4 regions of the Virgibacillus carmonensis genome follow, and region 3 is predicted to be linked to each of the others. Evidence: riboswitches for the same ligand, from Rfam matches in the RefSeq annotation. Region 3 holds a riboswitch; each other region holds the start of a gene.
The links. Region 3 has a riboswitch for S-adenosylmethionine ahead of AC3G7N_RS14750 (5-methyltetrahydropteroyltriglutamate--homocysteine S-methyltransferase). Riboswitches for the same ligand answer to the same signal wherever they lie in the genome.
Positions count from the first base shown of each region.

Region 1: it holds a riboswitch for S-adenosylmethionine, as region 3 does, so the genes downstream of both, AC3G7N_RS15095 (homocysteine S-methyltransferase family protein) here and AC3G7N_RS14750 (5-methyltetrahydropteroyltriglutamate--homocysteine S-methyltransferase) in region 3, are expected to answer to the same signal.
Region 2: it holds a riboswitch for S-adenosylmethionine, as region 3 does, so the genes downstream of both, AC3G7N_RS10030 (PLP-dependent aspartate aminotransferase family protein) here and AC3G7N_RS14750 (5-methyltetrahydropteroyltriglutamate--homocysteine S-methyltransferase) in region 3, are expected to answer to the same signal.
Region 4: it holds a riboswitch for S-adenosylmethionine, as region 3 does, so the genes downstream of both, AC3G7N_RS10550 (methionine biosynthesis PLP-dependent protein) here and AC3G7N_RS14750 (5-methyltetrahydropteroyltriglutamate--homocysteine S-methyltransferase) in region 3, are expected to answer to the same signal.

Region 1 covers NZ_JBYQFJ010000021.1:26,156-30,371, forward strand. Annotated here, with positions in the region: gene AC3G7N_RS15080 (ectoine synthase) at 1-167, shown strand, start outside; partial or broken gene AC3G7N_RS15085 (N-acetylmuramoyl-L-alanine amidase) at 442-1,230, shown strand; partial or broken gene AC3G7N_RS15090 (SPOR domain-containing protein) at 1,255-2,019, shown strand; SAM riboswitch class I at 2,169-2,269, shown strand; gene AC3G7N_RS15095 (homocysteine S-methyltransferase family protein) at 2,356-3,405, shown strand; gene cysK (cysteine synthase A) at 3,849-4,216, shown strand, end outside.
Region 2 covers NZ_JBYQFJ010000010.1:54,212-58,427, reverse strand. Annotated here, with positions in the region: gene metX (homoserine O-acetyltransferase MetX) at 1-219, opposite strand, end outside; gene AC3G7N_RS10030 (PLP-dependent aspartate aminotransferase family protein) at 236-1,981, opposite strand; SAM riboswitch class I at 2,096-2,213, opposite strand; gene AC3G7N_RS10025 (PQQ-dependent sugar dehydrogenase) at 2,366-3,403, shown strand; gene treP (PTS system trehalose-specific EIIBC component) at 3,647-4,216, shown strand, end outside.
Region 3 covers NZ_JBYQFJ010000020.1:28,092-32,307, forward strand. Annotated here, with positions in the region: partial or broken gene proB (glutamate 5-kinase) at 1-601, opposite strand, end outside; T-box leader at 943-1,149, opposite strand; gene AC3G7N_RS14745 (fumarylacetoacetate hydrolase family protein) at 1,163-2,143, opposite strand; SAM riboswitch class I at 2,304-2,412, shown strand; gene AC3G7N_RS14750 (5-methyltetrahydropteroyltriglutamate--homocysteine S-methyltransferase) at 2,496-3,599, shown strand; gene AC3G7N_RS14755 (serine/threonine protein kinase) at 3,754-4,216, shown strand, end outside.
Region 4 covers NZ_JBYQFJ010000011.1:7,787-12,002, reverse strand. Annotated here, with positions in the region: gene AC3G7N_RS10560 (assimilatory sulfite reductase (NADPH) flavoprotein subunit) at 1-201, opposite strand, end outside; gene AC3G7N_RS10555 (phosphoadenylyl-sulfate reductase) at 400-1,122, opposite strand; SAM riboswitch class I at 1,212-1,311, opposite strand; SAM riboswitch class I at 1,752-1,858, shown strand; gene AC3G7N_RS10550 (methionine biosynthesis PLP-dependent protein) at 1,938-3,059, shown strand; gene metC (cystathionine beta-lyase) at 3,056-4,216, shown strand, end outside.

The DNA.
Region 1 (4,216 bases), on a different contig from region 3:
GAGATGTTTATCAGCTTAAAGCAGGAACAATGTATCTTTTAAATGATAACGATAAACATAAACTCAGGGCAAGAACGCAAATGCGCATGGTGTGTGTGTTTAACCCACCACTTGTAGGAAGAGAAACACATAATGAAGAAGGATATTATCCGTTGTTGACAGAATAGATATTTTTTCTACCATGCCTGCCACCTGAGTATATTCAGGTGGCAGGCATTAATAATTAATAGGTTTGATTGATTATTTTTCTACCTCTAAACTAAACTCTATGAATCTCCTGACTAGAACATAAACTTGGACAATCACCTGTTTTCAGGTTTTTAAGCACAGCTGCCCCAGCGGGTTTTCTCCTCGAATCATAGAATAAATAGAGTACTAATTTGCCAAGTACTCAGTAGTTTTTACAAATCCGTGGCAAATAATTAGAGAGAAGGGAATTTAATGGTTAAAATTTATTTAGATCCAGGTCATGGTGGTTCTGATCCAGGCGCTAGCGGACAAGGTTTAAAGGAAAAGAATATTGTACTAGATATTGCCTTACGTATCCGTGATCTGCTGAACAACGAATATAAAGATGTTGAGGTGAATATGAGCCGTACAACAGATACTTCCGTAAGTTTAGCAGAACGCACAAATGAAGCCAATGCATGGAATGCGGACTATTTTTTGTCGATTCATTGCAATGCCTTCAATGGTTCTGCGCAAGGATATGAGGATTATATTTATATTGGGTTATCTGATTCATCCCTGACAGCGCAGTATCAGGATATCTTGCACAGTGAAATTACTGCTGTTAATGAATTAACGGATAGGGGGCAAAAACAGGCTAACTTTCATGTATTGCGAGAATCGATAATGCCAGCCTTATTAACGGAAAATGGTTTTATTGATAATGCAGGCAATGCAACGAAATTGGCCGACCCCTCCTATCGACAAAAAGTAGCCCGGGGGCATGTAAATGGTCTGGAGCGTGCCTTTAATCTGGAAAAAGTATCATCGGATGTACTGTATAAATTGATTGCTGGATCCTTTCAAGAACAAGCGAACGCTGAAGAACGGGTGGCTTACCTTGATTCCAAGGGGATATCTGCTTTCTTTGGTGAAATCACTGTATCTGGTGATACTTGGTACCGTGTACAGGCTGGTGCTTTCGAAAATCGAGCTAATGCGGAACAGCGATTGACGGAGGTTAAGGAAGCGGGAATAGGCGACGCTTATATTCTTGAGGAAACTACTATGGTAACGACCTATCATGTCATTGCAGGATCTTTTAAGGAAAGGGAAAATGCAGACAATCGGGTTAATTATCTTGATACCAAGGGGATCCCTGCGTTTGTCGACCCAACCAATATAACTGGTGAAACTTGGTATCGTGTTCAAGCTGGAGCTTTTGAGAACAGGAAAAATGCAGAGGAACGTTTAGCAAGAGTTAAAGAAGCAGGGATTGAAAATGCTTTTATTGTTGAAGACCGGGATCAGGAAGAAACTATTATTTCAGGATATCCAATTTCAGGCCCAATTCTTTTATCTCCAGAACAGTTAAATCGTTATGTGCATGCTATTAATCCAAATGCGCCCGCATTAGGAAGATATTATTTAGAATTCGGGGAGTATTATGGTATTAAAGGAGATATTGCTTTCGCACAAGCCTTGCATGAAACCGACTACTTCCGTTTTACAGGTGTCGTTGAATCTGGGCAGAATAATTATGCTGGGATTGGTGCTACGGGACCTGATAATCAAGGTGCTAGTTTTGCCACCCCAAGAGATGGAGCTCTTGCACACATTCAACACCTGTTTGCCTATGCTTCTACGGAATCATTGCCTGATAAGTATCCATTGATTGATCCGCGTTTTGATCTAGTTCAACGGGGGAGCGCACCAACATGGCAGGCCCTAAATGGTAAATGGGCCGTCCCGGGAGACGACTATGGAGAGTCTATTTTGCGCCTGTATGAAAGAATAGTGGAAGCATCTATTAGTGAATTGGAATCGGTTATAGAGGAGATTCAAGTTTAGTTTTCTCACCGACAGGCAATGGAGTATAGCTGGCCTCTATAATTTCGTAGTCTAAAAGAATTTACTGAGTTATTTCGAAATATTATAAATCTATACTTGACATTCAATAGCAACACATGTAACCTAATTAATAATTAAATAATGTAATTTTCTTATCCAGAGAGGTGGAGGGACTGGCCCTTTGAAACCTCAGCAACAGGTTTTTTAAATACTGTGCTAATTCCAGAAGTGTAAAGCTTGGAGATAAGAAGAGTAACTAGCCACGTGCCTAAACCTCTTCTTATATAAGAAGGGGTTTTATTTTTGGCTAATGAAAGTATACGAGGAGGAAAAGAAATGAAGCGTAGTTTGGAAGAACGTTTAAGAGAAGGTACTGTTATTTGTGGGGAAGGGTATTTATTCGAATTGGAACGAAGGGGATATTTACAAGCTGGTTCCTTTGTTCCCGAGGTGGCGCTGGATAACCCTGAAGCGCTTAAACAAGCATACAGGGATTATATGAATGCTGGTTCTGATGTTGTATTAGCTTTTACATATAATGCCCACAGGGAAAAAATGCGTATCATTGGGAAAGAAGAGTTACTAGAGCCATTAAATAGAAATGCTATCCGTCTCGCAAAAGAGGTTGCCAAGGAAAATACAAAAGAAGAAGCGTTGGTGGCTGGAAATATATCAAATACGAATATTTTTGATCCAGAAGACTCTGAATCTAAGACCAAAGTAAGAAATATATTTGCCGAAATGGTGAAGTGGTGTAAGGAAGAAGGAGTTGATTTCATAAATGGTGAAACGTTTTATTACCATGAAGAAGCACTTATCGCTTTAGAGGAAATTCAAAAACAAGATTTACCAGCAGTCATTACATTTGGTTTAATGGGAGAAAATATTTTACGAGACGGCTACACTGTCGATGAATCTTGTAAAGTCCTATCTGAAAAAGGTGCGCTAGTTGTTGGCATGAATTGCTTCAGGGGTCCTCACACGATGCAACCATATCTCGCGGACATACGAAAAAATGTTGGTGGATATGTGGGTGGATTGCCTATTCCATACCGCACAAGTGAAGAAAACCCGACATTCTTTAATCTGCCTGATGGAGGATGCAGCTGTCATTTACCTTTAGAAACAACCTTCCCGACAGCACTGGACCCTCTTTACCATAATCGCTATGAATTAGCAGAGTGGGCAAAAGAGGCAAAGGATATCGGCATTAATTATATTGGCTTGTGTTGTGGGGCATCACCAGCAATGCTTCGTGCAGTGGCAGAAGCGGTAGGCGTTGAGACAATTAATTCAAAATACTCCCCTGATATGGAGAAGCATTTCTTATTTGGAAAAGACGAAACACTAAAAGAACATAATTTGAGCTATCGGTCGAAAGCATAATTGGGCATTGAAAAAAAGCTTGTAGAAAAAAGGTTTTTCTACAAGCTTTTTTCAAGTATCAAAGAAAATATAAAAATTTGGCGATTGTCTGTCTAGCTCCAGCGCCTAGACACTCGAGACATAAGCAGTTCGCTTCCGCGCGAGCAAGGCACTCACACTGCACCCCTCTGCTTATGCTTGTCGTGTCTTACAAGGCGCTTACGCTTTTCGTGTCTGTCTAGCTCCAGCGCCTAGACACTCGAGACATAAGCAGTTCGCTTCCGGGCGAGCAAAGCACTCACACTGCACCGCTCTGCTTATGCTTGTCGTGTCTTACAAGGCGCTTGCGCTTTTCTTAATATCACTCATAATAAAGTAGCAAGACAAATAGTTTGTAAAGACCAGAAGTTAATTAGTAACATATAGAGAGGAATACTCGGAATTAAGTTGGGAAGGTGTCTTGAATGAAAGTTGTAAATAATGTAACAGAGTTGATGGGAGATACACCAATCGTAAAGTTGAACAAGCTTGTCCCGGATGATGCCGCAGAAGTTTTTGTTAAACTTGAGATGTTTAACCCAAGCAGAAGTGTCAAGGACCGCGCAGCGATAAATATGATCAGGGTTGCAGAAGAAACGGGATTATTGAAACCAGGTGGCCTGATTATTGAACCGACTAGTGGGAATACGGGGATTGGACTCGCCATGGCCGCAGCTGCGAAAGGATACCAGGCAATTATGATCATGCCTGATAACAGCACAATGGAAAGAAGAAATATTTTAAAAGCTTATGGTGCGGAAGTTGTATTAGTTCCAAGCGAAGAAAAAATGCC
Region 2 (4,216 bases), on a different contig from region 3:
CTTACCAATTAACCCATGCCACCATCCTGGTGATTCGGTTGTACCGACTGTAATATGATTTCCTGTTAGAGCATGACATACTAATATGACCGGTGCATCAATTGGCCCAACACGCTCATATTGTAATGTTACGTCATCGATTACTTCACCAGAAATTAGAGGGAGTGGGCCAATGGATATATTTTCTGTTGTTGAAAAGGTTTTCTGAAATATTTCCATATGACCCCTCCTTCGTTTAAACTTCAACAGGTATATTTAATGGGCTATTTCCCCTTATACGGATTGTTTCATGAAAAGGGTTTTTACCAGAAATAACGGTAATTCCAGCTGCCTCAGCGTTTTCTAATGCTTGATCGGAAACTGCCGGCTCTTCAGCCCAAACTATTTTCACCTGTTTATTAATGAGTTGTTCAATTGTTGTTGGTAAAACCTTTCCATTAAACCAAACTGCATCAATGTCAAACGGAATATCTGCTAGTTGTTTGTAGGAACTTTCCTGTTCTGATTCAGTAATTGGTACAATATAAAAGCCCAATTGCTGTAGTTGCTCTGCACTTCTATTTAGATGGCTCGAAGGATCACCAGAATCAAAAAATGCAATTACTTTCTTACTTACAGCACCCTGATCTCTTTTAAAAGGTGAGCCGACCAACCATTTTACAGTGTCTTCTGTTGTTAGAGGAATCGTTAGGTCTTCATTTGTTGCTTTTGCAATAGCTTGATCTAAATCGGTTAAAATATCTTCTGTTGATTCAATACCAATTGAAAGTCGAATTAATTCTTCAGAAACGCCACTTTTTTCCAAGTCTTCCGCACTTAGTTGTTGGTGTGTTGTTGAAGCTGGGTGAATAATGAGTGATTTCGCATCTCCAACATTTGCCACGTGTGACCAAAGTGTAACGTTGTCGATCAATTTTGTACCTGCTGCGCGACCACCCTTAATCCCAAACGTTATGATAGAGCCATAACCATTTTTAAAGTATTTCTTTGCCAATTCATAAGATGGATGTTCTTTTAGTCCAGGATAGTTAACCCATTCAACTGCTGGATGGTTTTGCAAAAAGTCGGCGACTTCTTTGGCATTTTTGTTATGTCTTTCAATCCGTAAATGCAATGTTTCCAAACCTTGTAAAAGTAAAAACGCATTGTGTGGACTCAAACATGCCCCGATATCGCGCAATAGCTGCACCCGTAATTTTGTTGCAAATGCTGCTGGGCCGATATCCACGTAGCGAATTCCGTGGTAACTTTCATCGGCTTCAATAAATCCAGGGAATTTTTCATTATCAAAGTTAAAACGGCCGCCATCCACAACAATCCCGCCAATCGCGGTACCGTGACCTCCAATCCATTTTGTAGCAGAATGGACGACTATATCAGCTCCCCAAGTTAGTGGCTTGGTGATATAGGGCGTTGCAAATGTGTTATCAATAATAAGTGGAATGTTGTGACTGTGAGCAATCGCTGCAATTTCCTCAACATCGAATACATGTAAGCTAGGATTGGTGATAATTTCTCCAAAAACAGCTTTCGTTTTATCTGTTATTGCTTCTTCGATCTCACCAGGATTAGTGGCATTGACAAACTTAACGTTAATTCCATATCGAGGTAACGTATTAGCAAACAGGTTGTAAGTTCCACCATATAAATTACTATCGGCAATGATTTCATCACCTGCACCAGCAATATTTAAAATTGCGAGTGTTATTGCTGCCATTCCAGATGAAGTCGCTACTGCAGCAACACCATCCTCAAGTAATGCAACACGTTGTTCGAAAACATCAACGGTAGGGTTGCCAATCCGTGAATAAATGTTCCCAGGCTCCTTTAATCCGAATAAGTCTTGTGCATGTTCCGTATCGCGAAATGAATAGGAAGTTGTTTGGTAAATAGGTACAGCCCGAGATCCTGTTGCTGGATCAGGCTCTTGACCACCATGCAGTAGTACAGTTTCTGGATTGTGAAGATTGAAATTTGACATTAATAATTCCTCCTTTTGTAGTTGGCCTATTATTAATGGTCTGGTAGGTTAGAAAGGAGGGAAAACAAAAATCCCCCTTCCTAAGAAGAGGGCGTTTATGTAACGACGATCCTCCCCTTATCTTCCAGATCATAAATGACCTGTAGGATTTAGCACCTTTCAAGGCTAGAAATCTAGCTTGATGGTTGCCGGGCATCACAGGGCCTATTCCCTCCGCCACTCTTGATAAGAGTTATTTAAATTTAATGACAATTATATATCTAAAAATGTTCATCCGTCAACAGTTATTTGAAAAAATATTTAAATTTAGTTTAAGTTTAATTTGAAAGCAATCTAGATTATCGATAAACTGGAGCAAATAAGTCTGATAAGAGGTGTTCCAATATGCGAATGTTTTTAGTAATGTCTTGTCTGTTTTTCCTATTAGTTGGATGTTCTGAAAAACATAAAGTGAAAACCCCGACTCCTAATGAACAACGCAAGGTGGTTGCTCAAAATCTAGACGAACCCTGGGAAATACAACTTGCAAATGGTACGTTTTATATCAGTGAGCGAACTGGGGCAATTGTAACTGTAAAAAATGGAGAGCAATCGAAGAAAACCGTTAGCTTTGAAAAGAATATATCAAATCAGCCTGAAGCTGGTTTATTAGGCATTGCTATGCCAGCGAATTTTACAAAAACAAAAGAGGCTTTTGCTTATTATTCATACCAAGAAAATGGGGAATATTATCAACGTGTCATTAAAATGAAAGAAGCTTCGAACAATTGGAAGGAGATAGAAGTATTGCTAGATAAGATTCCAGGTGGGAAATTTCATCAAGGTGGCAGAATCGCGATTGGACCAGATGACAAGGTATATATTACAACTGGTGATGCCACTGTAGAAAGTAATGCTCAAGTCCTGGACAGCCTGTCTGGTAAAATTTTGCGAATGAACTTAGATGGATCTATTCCGAAAGATAATCCGTTTGAAAATTCCTATGTATATACGTATGGTCATCGTAATCCACAAGGACTTGCCTGGGATGAAGAAGGGGCGTTGTATGCAATGGAACATGGATCAAATGCTCATGATGAAATTAACCGAATTCAAAAAGGTAATAATTATGGATGGCCAATAATTCGTGGTGATCAATCAAGGGAAGGGATGATTGAGCCAGTTGTTCATTCAGGAGAATCAACATGGGCTCCCTCAGGTATGGCATATATAGATGGGGAATTTTATTTCGCTTCTTTACGCGGAGAAGGTGTACGTGAATTTGATCCTTTCAGTAATGAAGTGAAACTATTAATAGATAATCTGGGTCGTGTCCGTGACGTACTGGCTACAGAAAAAGGGTTGTATGTTATAACAAATAACACGGACGGACGTGGCGACCCTGCTGAAAATGATGACCGTTTAATCTTTATACAGCAATGAACATAGAAGAGGCTGTTCACTAGCAGTCTCTTTTTGCATTTAATAATAATTGATTTTGCCATTCTAAGATAAATCCCCTAATCCAAAAATTATTGTAAGCAGTAGTGAATGTTTTCAAAATAAATGGTTAAATTAAACAGTTGAATGTAAGCCCTTGCATTACATGTATATACAAGTTATACTATTTCAGTAAACATGTATATACAAGTTTAAAAGAGAAATAGAAATGAGGGAGCACTTACTATGAGTAACAATGAAATCATATATGCACCGCTTAGTGGTGAAATTAAGCAGCTTAATGCTGTTCCAGACCCAACATTTTCTGAAAAGATGATGGGTGATGGATTAGCAATAGAACCAAGTGACGGAAAAGTTGTAGCACCATTTGATGGTAAAGTTGTACAGATATTCCCAACTAAACATGCGGTAGGTCTTGAAAGCAAATCAGGTATTGAGGTTTTAATTCACATCGGTTTGGAAACGGTTTCTCTTGATGGAGAAGGTTTCGAAGCGCATGTAAAACAAGGCGATCAGGTTAAAACTGGAGACCCACTCGTAACTTTTGATTTAAATTTTATTAGAGAAAAAGCGAAAAGCACAATAACACCAGTAATTATGACAAATGGTGAAGCGCTTGAAATGCTTGATAAGACTGAGGACAATGTGGTGGAAGCAGGTAAATCAGTATTATTTCACACCGCACTGAAACGTAAAACCAAGAGCATCAAGGAAACTGGCTATGCAAAGGAAGCGCAGGATATTGTAGCTTCACTTGGTGGGGAAGATAACATAAATGTGGCAACACATTGCGTC
Region 3 (4,216 bases):
CTGCATCCATCATATCTTCCGTAATATCCTCTAGGTAATCAATTTTTTTTGCTAACGGATTTAACCGCGGATTCTCATCGAATAGTCCATTTATATCCGTTAAGATAATTAATTGATCAGCATGAACATAACCACTTACAAGGGCAGATAACATATCATTATCACCAAAAGTTAACTCATTAATGGCAACTGTGTCATTTTCATTTATGATGGGTAAAATTCCTCGGTCTAACAGTTCGGTGATGGTGGAGAAGGCATTTCTGAATCGTTCCGGGTTGGAAAAGTCATCTCGTGTTAACAATAGCTGTGCTGGAACAATATCCAAATCTCTAAATTTTTCAATATAGGATTGGATTAATAGACTTTGACCGACTGCTGCCGCTGCTTGTTTTCTTTTGATGGTACTTGGTATAGAAGTGTAGCCCAGCCTTGTAAATCCAGCAGCAACTGCACCCGAAGAAACTAGTATTACTTCATGATTTGCCTTCCTGAGTGCAGCAAGAGCATCGATATGATCTACTAGTCTTTCGTGATCAATTTCGCCTTTTATATTCGTTAAAGAACTACTGCCAATTTTAACGACGACACGTTTTTTCCCCATCTAGACACGTTCCTCTCATGCAGCCCGTTAAATTAAATATGGCCTGAGCGCAGGTCATTAGTATAACTTTCTAATAAAATAAGGCTTTTTTCGTAAGCTTTGTTGTTATTTAATCCTTGTGAAAAATTGTTCCTAACATCCCGCTCCATATCCGCGGGCTTGCGCTGGGGTCGTCGTGTATTTCCTTCGCTAGCATGGTGTTTGACTTTCGCTTCAGGCAGTCGACTCCTGTTTAGAAAAACAGCAGCTGAAGCGTTGCCCGCGGAAAGCGACGGCCCGAAGCGGAATCGGGCGTTGCCTTTTTAAAAGAACCTAAAATAAAAAAACCCTCATCTCTATCTAACAGAGACGAACGTTTAGAACATCCGCGGTACCACTCTAATTATTCCGCGTCTTGCAGAATCGGCTTGGGCTTTTAACGGATGCGATCCGATCAGTTTTAACTAACATCTCAAAAATGCGGTTCATTACACGTCCTGCACCGGCTTTCACCACCCCGGCTCGCTTCTGCTGACCTTTGTAATTACTCTTTTCTTCATCGATTTTATTAATTTCTCCTTATTATACAGAATCATCGGAACAAGTCAATAGAGAATTTTCAGTATTTATTTTCGTTTTGATTACTTTGTTTTCAAGCTTTCCTAACTTTTCTATTTCTAATGTTAAGACATCACTATCTTGTAAAAATTGTGGTGGATTCATTGCAAAACCTACCCCATTTGGCGTACCTGTCAAAATAATATCTCCTGGTTTTAGCGTGATTAAACCGGAAATAAATTGAATGAGGAATGGGACATCAAAAATTAACCGACTTGTATTTGAGTTCTGACGTTCCTCCCCATTCACAAATGAGCGAATAGATAAATTGGACGGGTCCGGAATTTCATCTGTGGTAACCACACTTGGTCCAACCGGTGTACTGCGATCAAGCGTTTTACCCTGTAACCATTGAGGTGTACGTTTTTGTAAGTCACGAGCAGATATGTCGTTGGCAATTGTATACCCAGCAATATAGTTAAAGGCTTCTCCTTTACTGACATGCGACGCTTCTTTCCCAATTACTACTGCTAACTCCACTTCATAATCTAGCTTTTCTGTAAAAGTAGACTTTTCAATGTCATCTTCGGGGCCAATTAATGCATTGCTGAATTTCGCAAAAAGAACAGGAAACTCAGGTACATCACTCTCCATCTCAGCCGCATGTTCAGCATAATTCTTTCCAACGCAAATGATTTTTGAAGGAACCGGAATTGGTGTGCTCAAATTCACTTCATCCCGATCAAACATTAAACCGTTACTGGCATGAATTACACTGTACTCGCAGGCCTCCTTTGCCCGCTCTATTGCACTTATTCCCATTGAAAAAAATGAAGAAGGATCTGCTGGAAGAAGGTTATCGATTGAATGGATAACATCCTTTTCCTGTTTAGAAATCAGCAATTCACGATAACTTTCCTGCAAATCAACCACCTTATTATCTACTAAACAACCTATTCTAAAATCACCTGGTTTTCCTTTAAATTTATAGTTAATTAATTTCATAATTAACACCCCTCGTTTTCTTGACTCTAATTTTGTTTATAGTACCATATATTATCAATCTATTCCCAATGTCCAATCTGAAAATATTGAAAATTCCCTCTTGACATTTAATAGTTATATAGGTATTGTGTTTATTAACATCTAAATTGAATATGTAATTTTCTTATCCAGAGAGGTGGAGGGACTGGCCCTTAGATACCTCGGCAGCAGACTTATTTTTATTTTTAGTACTGTGCCAATTCCAGAAGCGTAAAGCTTGAAGATAAGAAGAGTAATAATCACGTTGCCTAAACCTCTTCTTATTAAAAGAAGAGGTTTTTTATTTTAAATAAAAAGAAAGAAGGAATGTACTATGTCAATCACACTAACGAAAGCACCATTCAGAGCAGATCACGTCGGGAGTTTATTACGGCCTGACAACCTACACAAAGCGAGAACAGAATTTAAAGAAGGTACTATTACCGCGAATCAATTACACGAGGTTGAAACGAAGGAAATTAAACGGATCGTTGATAAACAAATAGAGATTGGTTTAGAGCTTGTAACAGACGGTGAATTCAGGCGCACGTGGTTCCACTTAGACTTCTTAGAGCACTTAAACGGATTTGAAGGATATGTGCCTGAACAGGGGTACTTATTTGAAGGGGTGGAAACAGAGAAATATAACGTACGAAACACAGGAAAGATTTCCTTTAATCCAGACCATCCTCACTTAAAAGACTTTGTTGAATTAAATGAAATTGTTAACGGTCGGGCGGTTGTGAAACAAACAATCCCAAGTCCAAATCAATTATTTAACGTTGGTATTCATGACGAATTTATATACCCAAACATTGAAGAATACGCGAATGATATTATAAAAGCATATCAAGATGCTATTGAGGCATTTTACGAAGCTGGTGTACGTTATTTACAATTAGACGATGTTTACATTGCAGGGCTTTCCGCACCCGATATTCCATTCAATGATGGTAAGTACACAAGGGAACAATTAATCGATTTAGCATTACGTGTGATCAATGGTTCTTTGGAAAACAAGCCTGAAGATTTAATCGTGACAACGCATCTATGTCGTGGCAACTATCAATCTACTTGGGCGTTTGAAGGAAGCTATGCACTTATCGCACCAACATTGTTAGCAAAAGAAAAAGTAAATGGCTTCTTTTTGGAGTATGACGATGAACGTTCAGGAGATTTTAAACCATTAGACTATATTCCAAATGGCGGGGCACAAGTAGTTCTAGGTGTCGTTACATCTAAAAATGGCGAACTGGAAGACAAAGAAACAATTAAAGCACGCATTAAAGAAGCTTCACAATACGTGCCGCTTGAACAATTATGTCTAAGCCCACAATGTGGATTTGCTTCAACCCACCACGGTAATAAATTAACTGAGGAACAGCAATGGGCCAAATTGAAATTTGTCGTTGATGTGGCAAAAGAAATTTGGGGATAGTACAGCCTTCCAAAGAAAAGGATTCAATTCATAAATGAATTGAATCCTTTTCTTACGTTAAGCCTTGTTGGTTTTATATTCCTTTTTGTTTTATACTTGATATTGAAAAGATATCTTGTAGAATTGCCCACTAACGAAATGTAAAGAGGTGCCTATGATAGCTATCCTGCATCAGTTAAAGAAAATTTACCACCTTTTAGTTGATCGTCCATACCCCACTCGGGCTACTGTGGCTGAAAGATATAAAATTATAAAAATACTGGGGATGGGAAGCTTTGGCATCACCTACCTCTGTGAAGACCTAACGTCTGGAACTAATTGCGTATTAAAGCAAATGAGGCCAAGCAAACATAATAGTAAGTCTGGCCACCAACTGTACCATAATGAAATCTCGATTCTTGATTCACTTCATCACCCTTGCATTCCAAAGCTGTATCATCATTTCCCTTATAAAAATCACCTATTTTATTCAATGGAATTTATTGATGGAAGTAATTTAGAGGATGTATTATTTGTGGAACACAGTAAGTTTAAAGAAAAAGACGCTCTCCTGCTTTTAAAACAGGTGCTTAATATCATTGAATATCTCCATATCGAAGACATCGTCCATAACGATA
Region 4 (4,216 bases), on a different contig from region 3:
ACCATTACTATGAGGAGACACTTCGTTACCTGGGGCGTTCTGCACCAGTGAACCAGCCGATACCGAAGATTCCGTAACCTGGGGAGCAGACAAATACCCGCCCAACCAAATTTTTTGTGACTCTGTAAGTGTTGGCAGAACACGATTAAGGTTCTCCGCTTGCTCTTGATTAAAAGGGCTGTTTGTTACCTGTAACTGCAAAGATATTCACCTCACACAAAATTATTTTTTTGAATATATCGTGCTTACATATTTTTAATGGTTAATCAAAAATATTTCAGGTATAAATCACCACCTTATTTTTAGCTTGTTCACATAATGCATTGTAAGCAAATCAGTTTACTCGGATTTAATCTAAAAGTCTTCCAATTTCCAATCAAGATGAATCTAATTAGAACATCAACTAGAGGTATGAAGTCCACACTCTGTTTTATTAACCCCAGCCCATCTACCAGCACGAGAACCATCGGAATTTGATACCGGTGACGTACATGGTATACAGCCAATACTTGGGAATCCCTGATCGTGCAATTCATTGTATGGCAGGTTGTTTACTCGTATATATTCCCAAACATCACCCCAAGTCCAATGAATTAATGGGCAAACTTTGATGGATTTAAATCGTTCATCCTTATTAACAAAATTGGTATTCTTACGGGCAGGAGACTGTTCCCTTCGAAGGCCAGAAATCCAAGCTGGAGCTCCACTTAAAGCTTCTTCAAGAGGCTTTATTTTTCGAATAAAACAACATTGGTTAGGATCGCGTGCCCATAAGGCTGAACCGTACTCATCAGCCTGTTCCTGCAGCGTTATGTCAGGTTTTTTTAATTGAATAGAAAGTTTAGAGTACTTTTTCTTTATTTTGTCAATAAGTTCATATGTTTCCTTAAAATGAATCTCCGTATCAAGAAAAACAATTTTCGCATCCTTTTTCACCTTGGAAATCAAATCAATTAATATAACTCCCTCCGCACCAAAACTGCATGCATAAACGATCGAATCCCCGTATGATTCATAAGCCCACCTTAGAATTCCAGATGCTCCTTTTGTGAAATCGTCTTGTTCCCATTCTTGAAAAGGATCTCCAGGGAAATCACTATATGTGACCGTATCGTTATTCATACTACACCCCTCCAGATAAAAGCTATTCTTTCAAATTAAAAACCCCTTCTAAAAAAACAAGAAGAGGTAGGCACTATCGCTAGTTACTCTTCCTATCTCCAAGTTTTTCACTTCTGGAATTAGCACAGTATTTAAAAATCTGTTGCTGAGGCTTCAAAGGGCCAGTCCCTCCACCTCTCTGGATAAGAAAATTGCATATTCAGTTTTAAATTATTACAAACTCTACAGTTGTTATCATTGAATGTCAACAGGGAATAAAAAGATTTTTAGAAAAAATCGGTATTCGCCTTCTCTTTGATAGTAAAAAAAATTTATTTTAAACCTAATCACTTAGAAGTTTTTATACTTTGTTTGAGTGAAATATAGGAATTTTGTTTTTTTCATTTTTATAAAAAGCTCAGGGCCCCTTGAAGGACACGACAAGCATAAGCAGAGCGGTGCAGTGTGGATGGGTTTCCTCGCGCGTAAGTGAACTGCTTATGTCTCGAGTGTCTAGGCGCTGGAGCTAGACAGATCATCGCCGAAATTTTTCTTTTTTTGCTCTTAAAAAAAGCCATTTATCCCTTGCATTATTTTCCAATGTATATTAAAGTATTGGAAATTAAACTTTTCGTAAAATTAAATAACTATTCTTATCAAGAGAGACGGAGGGATTGGCCCGACGATGTCTCAGCAACCAGCCATTTAGGTCATGGTGCTAATTCCAATAGGTTTTTACCTACCTAGTAGATGAGAAGATTGCTTTCGTTATTAGGGACCTTCTTCTTTCTAGAGGGTCCTTAATTTTTTTATTTCATATGAAAAGGATGAATGACATGACTATTAAAAGTTTAGAAACCAGATTAGTGCAATTAGGTAATAAAAGTGATGAGACTACAGGTGCTGTAAATCCACCGCTATATTTGTCAACAGCATACCAGCATCAAGGACTTGGCAGGTCTACTGGATATGACTATACACGTACAAAAAATCCAACTCGAGCTATTTTGGAAGAAGGAATTGCAAACTTGGAAACTGGTGATTCTGGGTATGCCTGCAGTTCCGGAATGGCTGCCATTCAGTTAGCCCTTTCCCTTTTCCGTACAGGAGATGAATTAATTGTTCCAGAAGATATTTATGGAGGTACATACCGTTTACTTGAGCATTATTCAGATGTCTATGATATACAAACAATTTATTCAGAGTTTACGGATATCCATGAAACAGAGAAGTTGATTACACATTGTACAAAGGCATTATTTATCGAAACCCCAACTAATCCATTAATGCAGGAAATCGATATCGTGCAGTTTGCAACACTTGCTGATAAACACAACCTCTTACTTATTGTTGACAATACTTTTTTAACCCCTTATCTGCAGCGACCACTGGAACTCGGGGCCGATATCGTAATTCATAGCGCAACTAAATACATCGGTGGACACAATGATGTGCTAGCTGGATTAGTTATTGCTAAAGGAAGAGCAATCTGCGAGAGGTTATCTGAAAACCATAATGCTTCTGGTGGGGTACTGCCCCCTTTTGATTCGTGGCTATTAATCAGGGGGTTGAAAACACTGGCTTTACGGATTGAACGACATGAAGAGAATGCAAAGAAAATAGCGGGGTATTTAAGAAGTGAACCTAGTGTTATTGACGTTTTATATCCAGGAAAGGGTGGCATGCTTTCCTTTCGGCTAAAAGAAAGGGATTGGATGGAGCCCTTCTTAGAGAATCTGCAGTTGATTACTTTTGCAGAAAGTCTTGGAGGAGTAGAGAGTTTTATTACTTACCCTTCAACTCAGACGCACGCAGAAATTCCTCAAGAGGAACGAATACGTCGTGGAATAGACGATCACTTATTGCGTTTTTCTGTTGGAATTGAACGAGCAGAAGACTTAATAGAAGAACTAAAACAAGTATTTTCAACCTTAGGAAAGAAGGTTGACCGGCTATGAGTTTTGACAGGAATCAATTGGAAACAAAATTAATTCACGCATTATCAAATGTGGACGTTGAACAGAAAACAGGTGCAGTAAACGTCCCTATTTATTTATCATCCACTTTTCACCAAGATAGCTTTGATCATTTTGGCCCATTTGATTATAGTCGATCAGGAAATCCGACAAGGCAAGTATTGGAACAAACAATTGCCGAATTAGAAAGTGGTGTTAAAGGGTTAGCATTTGCATCTGGAATGGCAGCTATTTCTTCTGCTTTTATGCTACTTTCTGCTGGCGACCATGTGCTAGTTTCTGAGGATGTTTACGGTGGTACGTATCGTTTTATAACAGAAGTGTTAACTAAGTACAAGATTGATCACACATTTGTAAATATGACAGATCTTAATGAAACCGCTAGAGCAGTCCAACCAAATACGAAGGTGATTTACATGGAAACGCCATCTAACCCGTGTTTAAACATTACAGATATTGAAGGCGTAGTAAAGGTTGCTAAAGCTAATCATTGCTTAACCTTTCTTGACAACACCTTTATGACTCCACTCTACCAAAAACCGCTTGAACTAGGAGTTGATATCGTGCTACATAGTGCCACTAAATTTTTATCAGGCCATAGCGATGTTATTGCCGGTTTAGCAGTGACAAGGAACACGGAACTTGGGGAGGAGTTAGCATTTATTCAAAATTCCTTTGGATCCATACTAGGGGCTCAGGATTCTTATACCCTCATCCAAGGGATCAAAACATTAGGCGCCCGTCTAAAACAGTCATCCGAATCCGCAAATAAAATAGCTATTTATTTACATAATCATCCGCTAATTGAAGAAGTGTTTTATCCTGGTTTAACTTTCCATCCAGGGCATTCAATCCATATTAGGCATTCTAGAGGTTTTGGTGCTGTTCTTTCTTTCCGTTTACCAAATAAAGCTGCAGCTAAAGTATTCGTCGAACAAATTCGACTACCTGTTTTTGCCGTAAGCCTTGGAGGGGTCGAATCGATTCTTTCTTATCCAGCAACAATGTCTCATGCTGCAATGCCCAAGCAAGAAAGAGAAAAAAGAGGCATTACCGATGGATTGTTAAGACTTTCTGTTGGACTGGAACATGTGGAAGATTTAATCGCCGATCTAGATCAAGCATTGAAAGTACCTCAT